3 regions of the Streptomyces sp. NPDC055815 genome follow, and region 2 is predicted to be linked to each of the others. Evidence: riboswitches for the same ligand, from Rfam matches in the RefSeq annotation. Region 2 holds a riboswitch; each other region holds the start of a gene.
The links. Region 2 has a riboswitch for cyclic di-AMP ahead of ACWGN5_RS10005 (M23 family metallopeptidase). Riboswitches for the same ligand answer to the same signal wherever they lie in the genome.
Positions count from the first base shown of each region.

Region 1 (6,116 bases), on a different contig from region 2:
GGCGCCAGGTCCTCTTCACCTTCAAGGCGCGTCAGGTCATCGACCTGGGCGCGACGTACGACGTGGTCGGGGCGTCCGGCACCCGACTGGGCAGCTTCCGGAAGGATTTCGGGGCCTCTCTGCTGCGCAGTACCTGGCACCTGAGCCGGGAGGACGAGGGGCGGGAGGCCACGGGGCGGGAGCGGAACGAGACGGTGGCGCTGCTGCGGCGGGCCTGGGAGTTCCTGCCCTTCACGGACCTCCTTCCCTTCGTCGTGCCGTACCACTTCGACTTCGCCGAGGGCGGTCGGCCGGTCATGTCGGTCGACAAGCGGTTCGGGATCCGGGACCGGTACGTGCTCGACATAGCCGACCCGGAGCTCGACCGGCGCCTGGCGATAGCCCAGGCCGTGGCGCTCGACGCCCTGCAGTCCCGCTGACCCGTCCGGAGCCGTCCCCGCCGACCGGCGCCGCGGCCCGACTACCCTGGAGAGGCGGGCAGGGGACGGGGCGCACCGTTTCTCCCCGGGCCCGAGCCGCGCAGGCGGAAGGGCGGCGGACCATGTTCTTCAGCGATCGCACGGACGCGGGGCGGCAGCTGGCCGCCGTGCTCGACCACCTCAAGGGCCAGGACGTCGTGGTCCTCGGGCTTCCACGGGGTGGCGTCCCGGTGGCGGCGGAGGTCGCCGACGCCCTCGACGCGCCGCTCGACATCTGTCTCGTACGCAAGCTCGGGGTGCCCCACCAGCCGGAGCTCGCGATGGGGGCCCTGGGGGAGGGCGGTGTGCGGGTGCTCAACGAGCGGGTGCTCCGGGAGACCCGGGTGGGGGAGCGGGATCTCGCCGCCGTGGAGGAGCGGGAGCACGCCGAGCTCGAACACCGCGCTCAGCGTTACCGGGGCAGCCGGCCGTCCGTGCCCCTCGAAGGGCGGACGGTCGTCGTGGTCGACGACGGGCTGGCCACCGGGGCCACGGCGCTGGCGGCCTGCCGGGTGGTACGGGCCAGGGGCGCGGCCCGGATCGTTCTCGCGGTCCCGGTGGCGCCGCGTGGCTGGACGGCCCGCCTCGGTGGCGAGGCCGACGAGACGGTCAGCGTGCACGCGCCGGAGCTGTTCTTCGCGATCGGGCAGTTCTACCGGGACTTCTCGCAGACTCCGGACGCCGAGGTCATCGCCTGCCTGGACCGGAACAGGGCCGAGCGGGACCCTGTCGTACGGGACACGGACGTCCGGATCCCGGTCGGCGGGGTCACCCTGAGTGGGCGCCTCGCGGTGCCCGAGGACGCGGGCGGCATCGTCCTCTTCGCGCACGGCAGCGGCAGCAGCCGCCACAGCCCGCGGAACCGGGCCGTCGCCGCGGCGCTCAACCGGGCGGGCCTGGGGACGCTGCTCTTCGACCTGCTGACCGAGTCGGAGGCGACCGACCGGGCGCATGTCTTCGACACCCCGCTCCTCGCCGGGCGGCTCGCGGGGGCCACGGAATGGCTGGCCGCGCGGCCCGAGAGCACGGGACTGCCGTTCGGGTACTTCGGCGCGAGCACGGGCGCGGCCGCCGCGCTGTGGGCGGCGGGCGATCCCGCGTCCCCGGTGAGCGCCGTCGTCTCACGCGGTGGTCGGCCGGACCTCGCGGCCGAGCACCTGGCCCGGGTGCGCGCCCCGACGCTCCTGGTGGTGGGCGGTGCGGACGCGCTGGTCCTGGACCTCAACCGGCGGGCCCTGGCGCTGCTGCGCTGTGAGAACCGGCTCTCCGTCGTGGGCGGCGCCGGCCACCTCTTCGAGGAGCCGGGTGCCCTGGAGGAGGTGGCGGACCTCGCCACCTCCTGGTTCCAGGAGCACTTCCGGCGGAAGGTCAGTACGCCGAGTTGACGTTGTCGATGGAGCCGTAGCGGTCGGCCGCGTAGTTGCAGGCGGCGGTGATGTTGGCGACCGGGTCGAACAGGTCCATGGACGTGCCGGGCACGTGGTAGGCGAGGAAGGTCGGCTCGATGACCTGGAGCAGGCCCTTCGAGGGGGTGCCGGCGACGGCGTTGGAGTCCCACAGGTTGATGGCCTGGGGGTTTCCGGAGGACTCGCGCATGACGTTGCGGTAGATCCCGTCGTAGGAGCCGGGGATGCCGTGCTGGCCCATGATGGCGAGCGACTCCCGGATCCAGCCGTCGAGGTTGTCGGCGTAGTTCGTGGCGGCGACCGGGGCGGCCTTGGCGACGGCCGGGGTGGCCGCAGCGGCGGCGGCGCCCCTACCGGTGGCGACGGCGGGGGTGGCCGACGGGCGCTTGGTGGTGGCGGACTTCTTGGCCTTCGCCTGCGAGGGAGCGGTCTTCGCGGAATCCCGACGAATCGTCAGTTCGAGTCCGGGGCGAATGAGTGACGGATTGTCACCCACGACGCTCTTGTTGGCACGGTAAAGGCTCTTCCAGCCGCCCTGAATTCCCTTCTTGTGGGCGATCAGGGAAAGCGAGTCGCCGCTCACGACGGTGTAGGTGTGTGCGGCGGCCGGGGCGGCGGGAGCCTTGGCGGCGACCGGTGCGGCGGGGGCCTTGAACGTCTGGGTGGCGATCTGCGGAGCGCCGGACGCGGGCGCCGCGCCGGCGACGGCCGGGGCGATCAGCGGCAGGGTCAGGGCGGCGCCACCGGTGCCGACCAGGGCGAGACCGCGGGAGACGTGGCCGCGGCGGGGGCGGCGGTGCTTACCGTGAGCAGGCATGACGGTGTCCTCTCCGGCGCCTGCGGGGTGAGCTGTCGGGTTCGGACGGGAGATGTCCGGCCGCGCGCACGCGGCTTCACCCCGAGCCGTTCCGGATTCCGGACCGGCGTATTCGTGGGTCCCCCGCTCCTGCCGTCGGGTGAAAAGGGAGGTTTATCGAGCGGTGGCAGGATTGGGCGTTCCGCTCGAATGGAGGTGACCGTAGGCCAGTAATGCGACGGATAACAAGAGGAGTGGATGGCGCGGGGCGGGAAATGGATCAATTAATTGAGGGAATTCAAGATCGACGCCGTCCGCGGGGTGTCGAACTTCCTTGCCGGGCAAGGGGTGGGGGAGGGTGCCGCCGAATGCTCGGGCCGAATGAGTGAGTCGCATCACCCGGAGTGTAATGTCCGAATTTGGGGTGTAATTCCGTGGTGGGTAATTAGGGGGCGAAATCCCCGCGATGGGCCATTCGGGTGGGCGACGCTCCGAGCGGGAGCAAAAGTCGCAAAAGCGACATTCGTCTTGAAAGATGGAGGGAGTCGACCCCAGGAGCCACCCAGATGCCGCCTTCCACCTCCCTGCTCAGACCCCACACCCCGGACACGCTCGACACCCTCGACCGCGAGGCCGCCGCCCTCTTCGAGAGCGCCACCTGGCAGCGGATCGTCACGGACCTGACCGTCCCCGAGCCGTCACCTCCGGCGGTGGAGGGCTGGCGGGAGCTGCTCAGCGTGCCGGTGGACCGGCTCGTGGCCGACGCGCTCGCCGCGCTGCCCCCGGCGCTGCCCGCCGAGCGTCGCCTTCCCGGGCGTCTCGGCGCCGTGCTGCCGGACCGGCTCCATGCCTGGCGCCGCATCGGTCAGGCCGAACTGCGCCCCTCGGTCCACCTCGGCTACGCGCGCCTCGTGCTGACGGAGTGGGGCTGGCAGAACGCCCCGTACAAGCTGCGGGACGTACGCGGCGCACGCTGTGTCTGCGGTGCCCTGCTCGCCGCCCACCGGCTCGGCTACGGCAGTGCGGACACCATGCACGAGGCGGCCGCCTGGACCATGACCGAGCTGCGGTCGCGCGGATGGCAGGGACTGATCGGGCCGTGGAACCGGGCCCCCGGCCGTACGGCCGCCGATGCGGTGGCCCTCCTCGACGCCACGATCCGCCGCGCCGCGCACGCCGGCCGCTGACGGCGCGTGTGCCGGGCGGCGACCTTCCGGCCGCCGCCCCGCACGCGCGCGAGTGATCAGCCGCTGACGCTCGCGGCTCCGGTCTCGATGTGTCCGGTGTACCGGCGCGACCAGGTTCCGTCGATGTCGGCGAGGATCGTGAAGTCGTACCAGCCGCCGTTGTACGCCACCGCGTTGAAGAAGTCCTCGCGGCTGGAGTTCGCCGGCACCGTGTACGTCCATGGGCCGTCGGAGCGGTAGGCGTTCGAGCGGATCGTGAAGGTGACGGGACCGGCCGAGGTGTTCGTCATCTTGAACCACAGGGCCGTCTTGCCCGTCCCGGCCTCGGGCGCGAACCGGGCGGCCACCTCGACGGCCTTGCCGGCCTTGGAGGCGTCCCCGATGAACCGGCGCAGGAAGCGGTTCGGGCCCATCATCGAGATGTCGTACTTCCCGGACCCCGAGCCGAGGCCGATGTTGAAGTAGTCCGTGGCGGTGTCGCCGGGATCGACGGTGTACTGCCAGGCGGCGGTGTCCCGGTACTGGTGCGGATGGATCGAGAAGTGCGCCGACCGCTTCGCCTCCGAGCCCTGGTTGGTCATCGAGAACCAGGCCAGGATCTTGCCCGCGGCGCCGAACTCGAAGCGGTCGAGGTTGCCGTTCACCTGGTACGGCAGGGCGCGCGCCGGACGGGTGCCGGACTCCTGCGCGGGCAGCGCGTTGTTCTGGGGTGCCGGGTTCGGCAGCGGGCCGCAGGTGGCCTGCCCGATCACCTTCGCCGTCGACGGGAGGCCCGCGGGCACTCCGTACACCGGGTTGGCGAAGTCGAAGACGCCGGTCAGGTCACCCGTGACCTTCCGCCGCCACGCGCTGATGTGGGGACAGGTGGCCGGGGTGCCGAGCGCCGCCGTCCAGGTCTCCATGAAACGCAGCACCGAGGTGTGGTCGAAGACCTCCGAGCTCACCCAGCCACCCCGGGTCCACGGGGACATGACAATCATCGGGACGCGGAAGCCCAGGCCGATCGGCACGCCGTCGAGGTACTCGCCCGCGGTCCCCGGAGGGGCGACCGGCGGCGGGACGTGGTCGAAGAAGCCGTCGTTCTCGTCGTAGTTGAGGAACAGCACCGTCGAGTCGAACACCTCGGCGTTCGCGGCCAGCGCGCGGTAGACGAGGTCGACGAAGTGGGCGCCGTCCCCCGGCGGGGCGTACGGGTGCTCCGAGAAGGCCTCGTTCGCGACCACCCACGAGACCTGCGGCAGGGTGCCCGCCACGACGTCGGCGCGGATCGCCGCCGCGATGTCGTCCGGCGTCGAGCCGGTCACCTTCGGAACCGAGGCCATGCCCCGGTCGTACAGCGGGTCACCGGGGCGCGCGTCGGTGAACCTCTTGAAGTACGCGAGGCCGTTGTCGCCGTAGTTGTCCTGGGCGTTCTGGTAGACCTTCCAGCTCACCCCGGCGCGCTGGAGGGCCTCGGCGTACGACTCCCAGGTGAGCCCCGACTCGTCGCCGCCGTCCTTGCTGGAGCCGTCGATCTTCCCGCTCCACAGGAACGTGCGGTTGGGGCCCGTGGCGCTCAGCGTGGAGCAGAAGTACGCGTCGCAGATCGTGTAGTTGTCGGCCAGCGCGTAGTGGAACGGGATGTCCCCGCGGTCGAGGTGACCGAGCGTCCGGGTGTTGCCCACACCCGTGACCCAGTTGTCGAGCCGTCCCTTGTTCCACGCGGCGTGCTGCGAGGTCCAGCTGTGCGGCAGGTCGCCGTTGCACTGCGCGAGGGTCTCGCCGTCGACGCCACCGGCGGGCGGGGTGTCGCTGAGCTTCCAGGGATACTGGCGGCCGCCCCAGTTGGGCTGGTTGAACATGCCCCAGCCGCCGGGCAGGTTGCCCGCGGCGCGGTCGCCGAAGCCCCGCACGCCCTTCAGGGTGCCGAAGTAGTGGTCGAAGCTGCGGTTCTCCTGCATGAGGATCACCACGTGCTTCACGTCCTTCAGGGTGCCGGTCGCCGTGCTCGCGGCGGCGGAGGCCTGGACCGGCGGCAGCGCGGCCCCCGCCATGAGCCCCGCGCCGATCCCGACGAATCCCCTGCGGCTGATGGGAATCATGCCCCGCCTCTCCTGTCACCCTGTGCCCCGGTGGCACGTCGGAGACATGATGAGGGAGGCGAGCTTAAAGGTATACGGCGGCGCGGTAATTAGTGCGTGAACAGGGAGAGACCTGGTGATAGGCGGCTGTGGATTGGTCCGAGAACAGACCAATGAGCGCAGATGAGGGCGGCTTCACCCCGACTCGG
Region 1 is NZ_JBSHDU010000001.1:253,544-259,659, reverse strand. Features, by position in the region: gene ACWGN5_RS01385 (hypothetical protein) at 1-419, shown strand, start outside; gene ACWGN5_RS01380 (phosphoribosyltransferase family protein) at 542-1,843, shown strand; gene ACWGN5_RS01375 (LysM peptidoglycan-binding domain-containing protein) at 1,827-2,681, opposite strand; cyclic di-AMP (ydaO/yuaA leader) riboswitch at 2,686-2,842, opposite strand; gene ACWGN5_RS01370 (DUF6197 family protein) at 3,227-3,847, shown strand; gene ACWGN5_RS01365 (phosphocholine-specific phospholipase C) at 3,904-5,928, opposite strand.
Region 1: it holds a riboswitch for cyclic di-AMP, as region 2 does, so the genes downstream of both, ACWGN5_RS01375 (LysM peptidoglycan-binding domain-containing protein) here and ACWGN5_RS10005 (M23 family metallopeptidase) in region 2, are expected to answer to the same signal.

Region 2 (6,116 bases):
TACCTCTGGGCGAACGCGGCGGAGGGGCACACGTACACCGACGCGGAGGCCGCGGGCTGGACGGAGCTCGACCCGCTGTTCCCGTACAGCCGGCATCCGCACCGCTCGGCGGGGCTGCCCTGCCGCACCGGCGAGTCGGTGATCTCGGTGGACGGCGAGGGGACGGTGCGGCGCTGCCACTTCGTCAGGGCCGAGCTGGGGAACCTGTACGACGGCTCGTACCGTGCCGCCCTGCGTCCCCGCGCCTGCCCCCTCGCCGTCTGCGACTGCCACATCGGGTACGTCCACCTGGAGACGCTGCCGCTGTACGACGTGTTCGCCGGCGGGGTCCTGGAGCGGATCCCCGCCGCCGTACCGCCCGCTACAGGGGCATGAGGTCGGGGCGCTTGGCCTCGACGTGGTCGCCGGAGCTCTCGCCGCGCAGCCGGCGCCCGATCCACGGCACCAGGTACTCCCTGGCCCAGTGGATGTCGTCGCGGCGCACCTCGAGCGTGCCGCGCGCCGGGACCGGCGGCCAGGGCTGGTCGGGGTCGGCGGGCACCGGCATGCCGAGGACCTGGGCGGCGCGCAGGGCGACGCGGGTGTGTCCCTCGGGCGACAGGTGCAGCCGGTCGTCGTCCCAGGCCCGGCGGTCCTGGACGGACTTCAGCGACCACAGGTCGAGGACCGGGCAGTCGTAGCGGTCCGCGATGGCCCGGACGTGCCCGTTGTACGTGGCGATCTTGCCGCGCAGGTGCTTGAGGAGCGTCACGTCGCGGGTGTCGAAGCCGGTGGTCACCATGACGGTGCCGACGGCGGAGCTGAGGTCGGCGACGGCGCGCTCGAAGCGCTCGGCCACGTCGTCGGGGTCCGTCCCGGGGCGGATGATGTCGTTGCCGCCCGCGCAGAAGGTCACCAGGTCGGGGGCGAGTTCCTTCGCCCGGGGGACCTGTTCCGCCACGATCTGGTCGAGAAGGCGCCCGCGTACGGCCAGGTTGGCGTAGCGGAAGTCGTCGTGCTCCGGCAGCTGGTCGGCGAGCAGGACCGCGAAGCGGTCCGCCCAGCCGACGTACGTCCCGTCGGGCCCGGGGTCTCCGACGCCCTCGGTGAAGCTGTCACCGATCGCCGCGTACGACCCGAATGCGTTCTTGTCTGTTGATCTCGAATCGTCTGCCACGGGAGCACATTTTTCCCCTTCGCGTGTGACCTACGCGACCGTAAGGAGGGGTTGACGCCGGGTGACATATGCCACCGATAAAGATTCCGCCAAGCCGGAATACGCCGGAAGCCCGGCACGTGTGTGCCGGGCTTCCGGATGACGAAGGCTTCTTGACGCGGTGTCAGATGCTCACGCCGTGCGACCGCAGGGCGGCCAGCGGGTCGACGTCGGAGCCGTACTCCGGGCCGGTGCGCATCTCGAAGTGCAGGTGCGGGCCGGAGGAGTTGCCGGTCGAGCCGGAGAGGCCGATCTGCTGGCCGCCGCGGACGGTCTCGCCGGCGGAGACGGAGATCGAGGAGAGGTGGGCGTACTGCGAGAAGGTGCCGTCGGCGTGCTGGATGACGACCTGGTTGCCATACGCGCCGCCGTTGCCCGCGGAGTAGACCGTGCCGGGGCCGACGGCGATGACGCTGGTGCCGGTGGAGGCGATGAAGTCGACACCGGTGTGGTAGCCGGAGGACCACATCGCGCCCGAGGCGCGGTACGGGGTGGAGACGCCGCCGCTGACGGGGGCGAACCAGCCAGAGGAGGAGGTCGTACCGGCCGACGAGGAGGACGACGAAGAGGAGGTGGAGGTCGCGGCGGCGGGGGCCGAGGAGCGCTCGCTGCCGCGGGAGGCGCGCTGGGTGTCGCCGTTCTTGCCGGAGCCCTGCGTGCTCTCGTGCGTGGCCTTCTTCGGGTGGGCCTTCGCGGTGCTCTTGGCGCCGAGGGTGAGCTTCATGCCGGGGAGGATCAGCGAGGGGTTCTCGCCGATGACCTGGCGGTTGTCCTGGTACAGCTTCTGCCAGCCGCCGACGAGGTGGTGCTCGGCGGCGATCTTCGACAGGTAGTCGCCGCGGACCACGGAGTACGTCTTCGGCGCGGCCTTCGCCTGGGCGGCAGGGGCGGCCTTCGTCTGGGCGACGGCGTGGGCGGGGGCGGCGGCCGGGGCGGCCTGCTCGGCGGCGTGGGCGCCGGTGGCTCCGAGGAGCGGGAGGGCGACGACGGCGCCGCCGGTGCCGGCGGCGGCGATGCCCCGGGTCAGACGGTTGACCTTGGGGCGGCGGTGCTTACCCTTCGCGGGCATGGCGAATTCCTCTCCGTCGCCTGCGAGGTGAGCTGTCGGGTTCGGACTGGAGATGTCCGGCCGCGTTCTCACGCGACTTCACCCCGAGCCGTCCTTCTTCGAGGGATCGGCGTACTTACCTGGGTCCCCCGCTCCTGCCTTCTACGGGTGAGTGCGGATTCCGGGCGGTGGCAGGATTCGGCGGTCCGACCGGAGTGAGCGCGACGCTAGACGAGGGGGGCGGCGTGAACAAGCCACGGTTTTCAAGTGCTCCCGGTTCGCGTGATATCCGGCCGGAATTCCGGTCACCCTCCGTGGATGACGGTCCCTCGATCTCCTTTTCCCGGGGGGAAATTGGAAAAGACGATCAGGCACGGTCCGTCACGGTTATGACGCTCCTCACGCGCCGATCCCCATCTCCCCTGCAACCGGGGCGGGTTATACCGAACTCCTCAATACGGACAGATCACCCATTCCCGTCCGAGGGGGTGCGTGTTCCGGCCCTCACCCGAGATGATTGCCCCAGGAATCGATCTACAGAACAGGAGCAGCCGTGACGCAGCAGCTGCCGCAGGTCCCGCCCGCCGAAGCCGACGAGCCCGAGCTGACGGAGGTCCGCAACTTCCGGGACGTGGGCGGGCTGCCGACGGCGGACGGGCGCGCCGTCCGCCCCGGCCGCCTCTTCCGCAGCGGCCACCTCGCCCACGCGACGGAGGACGACGCCGCCTTCCTGGCCTCGCTGGGCCTGCACACCGTATTCGACTTCCGCAACGAGGCGGACCGGAAGATCGAGGGCGCGGACGTCGAGCTGCCCGGCGTGCGGAACGTGAACATACCGCTCAACGACCCGGCCGACGGCAAGGAGTTCTGGCGACTGGTCCGCGACGGCGAGATCGAGCAGCTCCGGGAGATCCTCGGCGACGGCAAGGCGGCCGCCCGGATGTCCGATTCGTACCGTAAGAGCGTGCTGGAGCGGACCGCGGAGCACAGCCGGCTCCTGCACTCCATGGCGGAGGAGAGCGTCCCGGCCCTCCTGCACTGCGCGGCCGGCAAGGACCGGGCCGGGGTCGCCATCGCGATCACCCTGCTCGCCGTCGGGGTCGACCGGGAGGCGATCGAGGCCGACTACGTGAAGTCGAACGCCCCGCACCGCCGCTACAAGGTGCGCCGCAGCTCCACCTCCCCGGACGCGATGTCGCCCGAGGTGATGGAGCTGCTGAGCCCGCTCTTCGACGCGCGGGTGGAGTACCTGCGGGCCGCGTTCGAGACGATCGAGACGACCTGGGGCTCGGTCGACGCCTACTTCTCCGAGGGCCTGAAGCTGGCCCCGGAGACCCGCGAGCGGCTGCGGGAGCGGCTGGTCACGGAGGCCTGAGGCCTACTGGTTCTGCCCGCCCAGCATGAAGAGCAGGTAGAGGAAGCCGGCGAAGAGGTGGCCGGCGATCAGATAGGCGAAGAGGCGGAGCACGAGCCCCTTGGGGAACTTGCCCTCACCGCGCTCCTCGCCGGTGACCGGTACGGACTTCTCGGACATGTCGGTCCTTTCTGGGACGTCAGCGCCGGTGCGGGGTCCCGTCGCCGAGGCACAGCTCGGCGGCGGGGCTCTGCATCAGGGTGTGGACGAAGAGCAGCTCGGCCCCGCCGGGTGTGGCGGCGCCGATCCGGTGCGGGGTGAGCGAGTCGAAGTGCGCGCTGTCCCCGGGGTCGAGTACGTGGACGGCCTCGCCGAGCGCGAGCCGCACCCGCCCCTCCAGGACGTGGATCCACTCCTCGCCGGGGTGGACGCGCACGATGTCGGCCCGGGTGGCGTACGGCACGTGGACCCGCAGGCACTGGAGGGCGCGCCCGGCACCGCCCGCCTGCCGGTAGATCCAGCCGTCCGCCTCGACAGGCTCGGAGCGGCCGGCCCGGACGACGGGGTCGCGTTCGGGGGGCGTCTCGCCCAGGAGCTCGGAGACCGTCGTACCGTAGATGCGGGACAGGGCGAGCAGCATCGGAAGCGAGGGCTGCCGGTTGCCGGTCTCCAGGCGCGAGAGGTGGGCCGGCGAGAGACCGGCCCGCTGGGCGGCGGCCTCCAGGGTGAGTCCCCGGCGGCGGCGCAGGGCCCGCAGCTGGGGGGCGACGTCGGGCAGGACGTCGGGGGTGACGGGGTCCGGGGAGGTGTCCCCGGGGACGTGGTCCATGCGTCCATTCCGCCAGGATCGTGCCTCTGAGGCAAGTTTCTTGCCTCAGAGGCAAAAGCCCGTGCTCAACGCTGGGCGACCGCCTGCTTGACCAGCGTCTTCCCGAAGTCCCACATGAGCCCGCCGCCGCCGTGGGCGTCGTCCATGACCGCCGTGAAGGCCGTGACGAACCGGTCCACGTCCGCCTCGTCGATGACCAGCGGCGGGATCAGCTTGATCACCTCCAGGTGGTCCCCGGAGACCTGCGTGAGGATCCGGTGCCGCTGGAGCAGCGGGACGACGACCATCTGGGCGAAGAGGCCCTTGCGGGCCGCCTGGAGCATCGTCCAGCGCCCGCGCAGCCCGAGCGAGGAGGGCCGCCCGAACTCGATCCCGATCATCAGGCCGCGGCCGCGGATCTCGTGCAGCAGCTCGTACCGCGGCACGAGCTCCTTCAGCCGGCCGGACAGCAGCGCGCCCATCCGACGGGCGTGGGCGACGGTGCCCTCGTCCTCCATGACCGAGAGGACGGCGAGCCCGGCCGCCATGGCCTGCGCGTTCGACCCGAAGCTCGCCGAGTGGACCAGGACCCGGTCCATCGACGAGTACACCTTCTTGAAGATCCAGTCCTTGCCGAGGGTGGCGCCGACCGGCACGTAGCCGCCGGAGAGCGCCTTGGCGACGCAGACCAGGTCCGGCTCGACGCCCTCCTCGTGCTGGTAGGCGTAGAAGTCCCCGGTCCTGCCGAGGCCCGTCTGCACCTCGTCGGCGATGAGCAGCGCACCGTGCCGGTGAAGCAGCTCCTGGGCGCCCCGGAGGAAGCCCGGGGGCGCCTCGTGGACGCCCTTGCCCTGGATGGGCTCGACGACGAAGCCGGCCACGTCCCCCTTCCGCAGCTCCCGCTCCAGGGCGCCGAGGTCGCCCAGCGGGATCGCCGTGTCCGGCAGGAGCGGGTCGAAGCCCTCCCGGAAGCCCTGCTCGCCGTTGACGGAGAGGGAGCCGGTGGTGAGCCCGTGGAAGGCGTGGTGGCAGTAGAGGATCCTCGGCCGCCCGGTGGCGTACCGGGCGAACTTGAGGGCGGTCTCCACGGCCTCGGTGCCGCTGTTGCCGAAGAAGACCCGGTCCAGGTGCGGGCTGTGGGCGAGCAGCTTCTCGGCGAGGAGCCCGGGCAGCGGCTGGCAGTCGAAGCGGGTGAGGTCGGCGAGCTGGGCGTCCAGGACGTCGTGGAGGGCCTTGCGGACGACGGGGTGGTGCCGTCCGAGGCCCATCACGCCGAAGCCGGCGAGCATGTCGAGGTGGTCGACGCCGTCGGCGTCCCAGAAGTGGGCGCCCTCGGCCCGCTCGTAGACCTTGTCGAAGCCGATGGTGTGCAGCATGCGGGGCAGCTGGTGGTTGAGGTACCTGGCGTGCAGCTCGTACCGCTCCGCGCCGCGCTCGGAGAGCAGCGCCCGCAGGTCGAACCCGCCGGTCATGACGTGGTGTTCCCGGAGACCGTCTCACGGATCGCCCGCAGGGACTCCTTGAGGGAGCCCATGGTGGCGAGGACGGCGGTGGGCTCGTAGCCGCAGTGCGCCATGCAGTTGGCGCAGCGCGGGTCCTTGCCGCGGCCGTACTTGTCCCAGTCGGTGTCCTCGACGAGTTCGCGGTACGTGGGGACGTATCCGTCGCTCATCAGATAGCAGGGGCGCTGCCAGCCGAAGAGCGAGTAGTT
Region 2 is NZ_JBSHDU010000010.1:97,561-103,676, reverse strand. Features, by position in the region: gene ACWGN5_RS10015 (STM4011 family radical SAM protein) at 1-375, shown strand, start outside; gene ACWGN5_RS10010 (SGNH/GDSL hydrolase family protein) at 362-1,156, opposite strand; gene ACWGN5_RS10005 (M23 family metallopeptidase) at 1,320-2,264, opposite strand; cyclic di-AMP (ydaO/yuaA leader) riboswitch at 2,267-2,441, opposite strand; gene ACWGN5_RS10000 (tyrosine-protein phosphatase) at 2,797-3,618, shown strand; gene ACWGN5_RS09995 (DUF6126 family protein) at 3,622-3,777, opposite strand; gene ACWGN5_RS09990 (helix-turn-helix domain-containing protein) at 3,797-4,426, opposite strand; gene ACWGN5_RS09985 (aspartate aminotransferase family protein) at 4,492-5,877, opposite strand; gene hpnH (adenosyl-hopene transferase HpnH) at 5,874-6,116, opposite strand, start outside.

Region 3 (6,116 bases), on a different contig from region 2:
GCGAGGCTCCAGGCCTCGCTCGCCGCCGGGGAGACCGGCCTCCTGGAGACCGGCGTCGAGGAACTGCTGCGGTACGACGGGCCCGTGGAGATGGCGACCTGGCGGTACGCGACACGGGCGCTGACGATCGGCGGGCAGGAGATCCCGGCGGGCGACCCGGTGCTCGTGGTGCTCGCCGCCGCCGACCGGGACCCGGCGCGGTTCGAGGGGCCGGACACCCTCGACCTCGCCCGGCGCGACAACCAGCACCTCGGCTACGGGCACGGCATCCACTACTGCCTCGGCGCGCCGCTCGCCCGTCTCGAAGGGCAGACCGCGCTCGCGACCCTGCTGACTCGCCTGCCGGATCTGCGACTTGCCGCCGATCCCGCCGAACTCCGGTGGCGCGGTGGGCTCATCATGCGTGGTTTGCGCACGCTTCCGGTGGAGTTCTCCCCTTCCGTACCCCTCTTGGCTACTGACGTGCCATCAGAAATGTGATCTTCACGTGATCGCGGGGCGATCGACTTGTGACGGGCGTTCGAATACCGCTACGTTTCCCGGCAGTCTCAGCCGTCACGCGAAAGGCCCTCCTATGCGTTCCGGGAACGGACGACACCGTCGCCCCCGTCAGGCCCCCGCCATCGTCGTCGCCGCGGGCGTCACCGGATCCGCCATGGCGCTGCCGCTGCTCGCCACCGGATCCGCCTCCGCCGCCGACGCCGCCACCTGGGACCGGGTCGCCGAGTGCGAGTCCGGCGGCCAGTGGAGCGCCAACTTCGGCAACGGCATGTACGGCGGCCTCCAGTTCACCCAGGACAGCTGGGAGCGGCACGGCGGTCTCGCGTACGCGCCCAGCCCCGACCTCGCCAGCCGTGCCCAGCAGATCGCGGTGGCCGAGAAGGCGCTCGACGCGGGCAGCAACGAGTGGGCCACCTGCGCGCCGATCGCCGGCCTGAAGAACGACGGCAAGGCCACCGGTGTGAACCCCGGCCCGACCGTCGTCCCGACCACCCCCACGGGCCCCCTCCCCGAGTCCAACCGCACCGCGGGGGGTGAGGGGTCGTCCGCCGGGCGGTCCGCCACTCCCGCCGCCCCCGTGAAGCCGGTCACGCCGACCGCTCCGGCGAGCTCGGCCACCCCGGCCTCGCCCAGCACGCCGACCGCGCCGACCACTCCCGCGACCCCGGTCACGCCCGACGCTTCCGTTACGCCCGGTACGCCGGATTCGTCCGAGACGCCCAAGGGTGACGTGCCGTCGGCCACACCCGGCACCGGCAAGCACCGGGGCGAGGCCGCCCCGGAGGAATCCGACACAACGGGCAGCTCGTCCGAAACCGGCCGACACGCGGGCGGGTCTGCGGGCAAGGTCGACGCCACTCCGGTGACCGACGAAGCGGCGAATTCGGACGCAACGGACAGTCAGGGCACTTCGGGCGAGTACACCGTGCGCCCGGGCGACAGCCTGTCCGGCATTGCGGAGGAGAACGAACTCCCCGGAGGCTGGACCGCCCTCTACGACGCCAACAAGCGGACGGTGGGCGCCGATCCGGACCTCATCCTCCCTGGTCAGAGCCTTGACCTGACGATCGGTTCGACGGCGGCGGCGGGTTAGTTCGCGGGCTTATGTCCGGTTCTGGCCAAGTGAGACATGGGTCTCTTCGCCCCAACTGGCGTGTCACGTCCGCAAACTTTGCTTCCGTCACCTCTCACCTGCGCAAACACCGCCCACCGGAGGGCAAGCAGGGGCGATTTTTCCGCAATGGGCCTCTTTGAACTTCCGGTGGGTCTGTGTCTACGGTCGTCACCGCTCGCCACCGCGGGCCCCGTCGACCGAAACGCCGAATCCTGCCGTCGGCCGATGGGAACAGTCGTCGCGCAAGCGCCGAAGGCAGGAGTGGGGGACCCAAGGTAAGTGCCGGTCCCGGCCGTTGAGACAGACGGCCGACGACCGGCTTGGGGTGAAGCCGCGTGCAAGGACACGCGGCCGGGCAACTTTCCGGCCCGAACCCGACAGCTCACCTCACAGGCGTCGGTGAGGAGAATTCCCATGCTGTTTTCCGCCAAGGGCAAACACCGCCGTCCCTCCAAGGCCGCCCAGGTCGCCACGCTCGTCGGCGTCACCGGTGTCGCCGTCGCCGCCCCGCTGCTGACCGCGGGCACCGCCTCCGCCGCCACCACCGCCGAGTGGGACACCGTCGCCCAGTGCGAGTCCGGCGGCAACTGGTCCATCAACACCGGCAACGGCTTCTACGGCGGCCTGCAGTTCACCAACTCCACCTGGGCCGCCTTCGGTGGCACCGCCTACGCCCCGCGCGCCGACCTGGCCTCGAAGGCCCAGCAGATCGCCGTCGCCGAGAAGGTCCTCGCGGGCCAGGGCAAGGGTGCCTGGCCGAGCTGCGGCGTCGGCCTCTCCAACGCCGCCTACGACGGCGGCGCCGCCGAGAGCGCCCCGCAGCAGACCCAGCAGGCCGCCCCCGAGCAGGAGGCCGCCCCCAAGCAGCAGGAGCGTCGCGCCGAGCAGCCGACCACCCGCAGCGAGCAGCGCAAGGCCCCGAAGACCGTCACCACCCCGACCGGCAAGAAGGTCAAGAAGGGTGACGGCGAGTACAAGGTCGTCGCCGGCGACACCCTCAGCAAGATCGCCCAGGCGCACGGCGTCAAGGGCGGCTGGGCCAAGCTCTTCGAGCTGAACAAGGACGTCGTCGAGAACGCCGACCTCATCTACCCGGGTCAGCAGCTCCACCTGAAGTGACCCCGGCGGTTCGCGTGAGTCCGGCGGCTCACGCGGCCCCGACGACCCTCCCGCGGTGACCACCCCGGTCCGGCGTGCCCCTTCCCCCGTGCGCGCCGGACCGGGGTTTCCCCTTTTATGGGGACTCCGCGGTTACCGTCCAGTAGATTCGGGGTCCTTCGTCCCGCAATGCGTGCCCTTGGGTCCTTTTTCGTCCCAGGGGGCGGGCGCACGGCGGGCCGGAGCCCCCGAGCCGGTTAGGCTCTTGTCGCAAGGCCACGCGACCCTGCACGACCTTGCGTCACATCCAGCGTCACATCCCAGAAGGAGATGCTCGTGCCGTCCATCGACGTCGTCGTAGCCCGGGAAATCCTGGACTCCCGAGGCAACCCCACGGTCGAGGTCGAGGTCGGCCTCGACGACGGCAGCACCGGCCGTGCTGCTGTTCCGTCCGGCGCCTCCACCGGTGCGTTCGAGGCCATCGAGCTTCGCGACGGTGACCCGAACCGCTACCAGGGCAAGGGTGTCGAGAAGGCCGTCCTCGCCGTCATCGAGCAGATCGGCCCGGAGCTCGTCGGCTACGACGCCACCGAGCAGCGCCTGATCGACCAGGCCATGTTCGACCTGGACGCCACCGAGAACAAGGGCTCGCTCGGCGCCAACGCCATCCTCGGCGTCTCCCTCGCCGTCGCGCACGCCGCCTCCGAGGCCAGCGACCTCCCGCTCTTCCGCTACCTGGGCGGCCCGAACGCGCACCTGCTGCCCGTTCCGATGATGAACATCCTCAACGGTGGGTCGCACGCCGACTCCAACGTGGACATCCAGGAGTTCATGATCGCCCCGATCGGCGCGGAGTCCTTCTCCGAGGCCCTTCGCTGGGGTGCGGAGATCTACCACACGCTCAAGAGCGTGCTGAAGCGCAAGGGCCTCTCCACCGGCCTCGGCGACGAGGGCGGCTTCGCCCCGAACCTGGAGTCGAACCGCGCCGCCCTCGACCTCATCGTCGAGGCCATCAAGGAGGCCGGCTACACCCCGGGCACCGACGTCGCGCTCGCGCTCGACGTCGCCGCGTCCGAGTTCTACAAGGACGGCGCGTACGAGTTCGAGGGCAAGTCCCGCTCGGCCGCCGAGATGACCGAGTACTACGAGGAGCTCGTCTCCGCGTACCCGATGGTCTCCATCGAGGACCCGCTGTTCGAGGACGACTGGGCCGGCTGGAAGATCCTCACCGACAAGCTGGGCACCAAGGTCCAGATCGTCGGCGACGACCTCTTCGTCACCAACCCGGAGCGCCTCGCCCGCGGCATCGAGGAGGGCACCGCCAACGCCCTCCTGGTCAAGGTCAACCAGATCGGCTCCCTGACCGAGACCCTGGACGCCGTCGAGCTCGCCCAGCGCAACGGCTTCAAGTGCATGATGTCCCACCGCTCCGGCGAGACCGAGGACGTCACCATCGCCGACCTCGCGGTCGCCGTGAACTGTGGCCAGATCAAGACCGGCGCCCCGGCCCGCTCGGACCGCGTCGCCAAGTACAACCAGCTCCTGCGCATCGAGGAGATCCTCGACGACGCCGCGGTCTACGCCGGCCGCAGCGCCTTCCCGCGCTTCAAGGGCTGACCTGTCCTGACGCTGTAGTTACGTCCGTCCCCGTACTCGGTCCCGTACCGTGTGCGGGGACGTACGTATGAACAGGGGAGGCGACACGACATGGCCGCGAAGGACCGGGACCGGTTCTCGACCGCGACCCGGATCAAGCTGTTCGGCGAGCAGACCGCCGCCCGTGTCTACCGCTCCCAGACCCGCCGCCAGGCCCGCCGCTCCCGGCTCACCGGCCGCGCGGCATTCCTCGCCCTCGTGGTCTGCTCCCTCGTCGTGGCCCTCGCCTACCCGATGCGGAGCTACGTCTCCCAGCAGGGCGAGATCGCCGAGCAGGAGCGCAGGGCCGCCGAGGCCGCCCGGCGGGTCGAGGAGCTGAAGGACGAGAAGGCCCGCCTCCAGGACCCGGCCTACGTCCGCCGCCTCGCCCGCGAGCACCTGCACTACGTGCTCCCCGGCGAGACCGGCTTCACCGTGAACGACCCCGACGCGGAGCAACGGCCCCGCGCCGACCAGGGCGCGGCCGAGCGCCCCTGGTACGACAACCTCTGGGACGGCGTCGACCACGCCGACCGTCCCTGACCCCTCCGCGACACACGAGCAAGGCAACCGAGAAAAACATGGAAACGCCCCCTCCGCAGACCGAACGCACCGAGCCCACCGAGACGGACATCGCCGCCTTCGAGCTCCAGCTCGGCCGCCCGCCCCGCGGCCTGCGCGCCATCGCGCACCGCTGCCCGTGCGGCAACCCGGACGTCGTCGAGACCGCGCCCCGGCTCCCCGACGGCACGCCGTTCCCGACGACGTACTACCTGACCTGCCCCCGGGCGGCCTCGGCCATCGGCACCCTGGAGGCCAACGGGGTCATGAAGGAGATGCAGGCCCGGCTCGCCACCGACCCGGAGCTCGCCGCCGCCTACCGGGCCGCGCACGAGGACTACATCGCCCGCCGTGACGCCATCGAGGTCCTGGAGGGCTTCCCGAGCGCCGGCGGCATGCCCGACCGGGTCAAGTGCCTGCACGTCCTCGTCGGCCACTCGCTGGCCGCGGGACCGGGCGTGAACCCCTTCGGCGACGAGGCGCTCGCGATGCTGCCGGAGTGGTGGGCGAAGGGCCCCTGCGTGAACCCGTGCGGGGACGAGAAGGAGGGCGAGGAGAAGTGACCCGGGTCGCCGGAATCGACTGCGGTACGAACTCCATCCGCCTCCTCGTCGCCGACGTCCACCCCGAGACGGGTGACCTGATCGAGCTGGACCGGCGGATGACGATCGTCCGGCTCGGGCAGGGCGTCGACAAGACCGGCCGGCTCGCCCCCGAGGCCCTGGAGCGCACCTTCGCGGCCTGTCGCGAGTACGCCGGGATCATCGAGGAGCTGGGCGCCGAGCGGATCCGCTTCGTCGCCACCTCCGCCTCCCGCGACGCCGAGAACCGCCAGGACTTCGTGGACGGCGTCGTGGAGATCCTGGGCGTCGAGCCCGAGGTCATCACCGGCGACCAGGAGGCCGAGTTCTCCTTCACCGGCGCCACCGGCGAGCTGCACGGGGACGACCGTCGCCTCGTCGTGGACATCGGCGGCGGCTCCACCGAGTTCGTGGTCGGCAACCAGCACGTCGAGGCCGCCCGCTCCGTCGACATCGGCTGCGTCCGGCTCACCGAGCGGCACGTCCGCCACGACCCGCCGACCGCCGAGGAGGTCGCCGCGATCCGCGCCGACGTCCGTACCGCGCTCGACCTGGCCGCCGAGACCGTCCCGATCGACGCGGCCGAGACCCTCGTCGGGCTCGCCGGCTCGGTCACCACGGTCGCC
Region 3 is NZ_JBSHDU010000036.1:48,922-55,037, reverse strand. Features, by position in the region: gene ACWGN5_RS22915 (cytochrome P450 family protein) at 1-480, shown strand, start outside; gene ACWGN5_RS22910 (transglycosylase family protein) at 575-1,594, shown strand; cyclic di-AMP (ydaO/yuaA leader) riboswitch at 1,853-2,026, shown strand; gene ACWGN5_RS22905 (transglycosylase family protein) at 2,030-2,734, shown strand; gene eno (phosphopyruvate hydratase) at 3,044-4,330, shown strand; gene ACWGN5_RS22895 (FtsB family cell division protein) at 4,421-4,891, shown strand; gene ACWGN5_RS22890 (DUF501 domain-containing protein) at 4,930-5,472, shown strand; gene ACWGN5_RS22885 (Ppx/GppA phosphatase family protein) at 5,469-6,116, shown strand, end outside.
Region 3: it holds a riboswitch for cyclic di-AMP, as region 2 does, so the genes downstream of both, ACWGN5_RS22905 (transglycosylase family protein) here and ACWGN5_RS10005 (M23 family metallopeptidase) in region 2, are expected to answer to the same signal.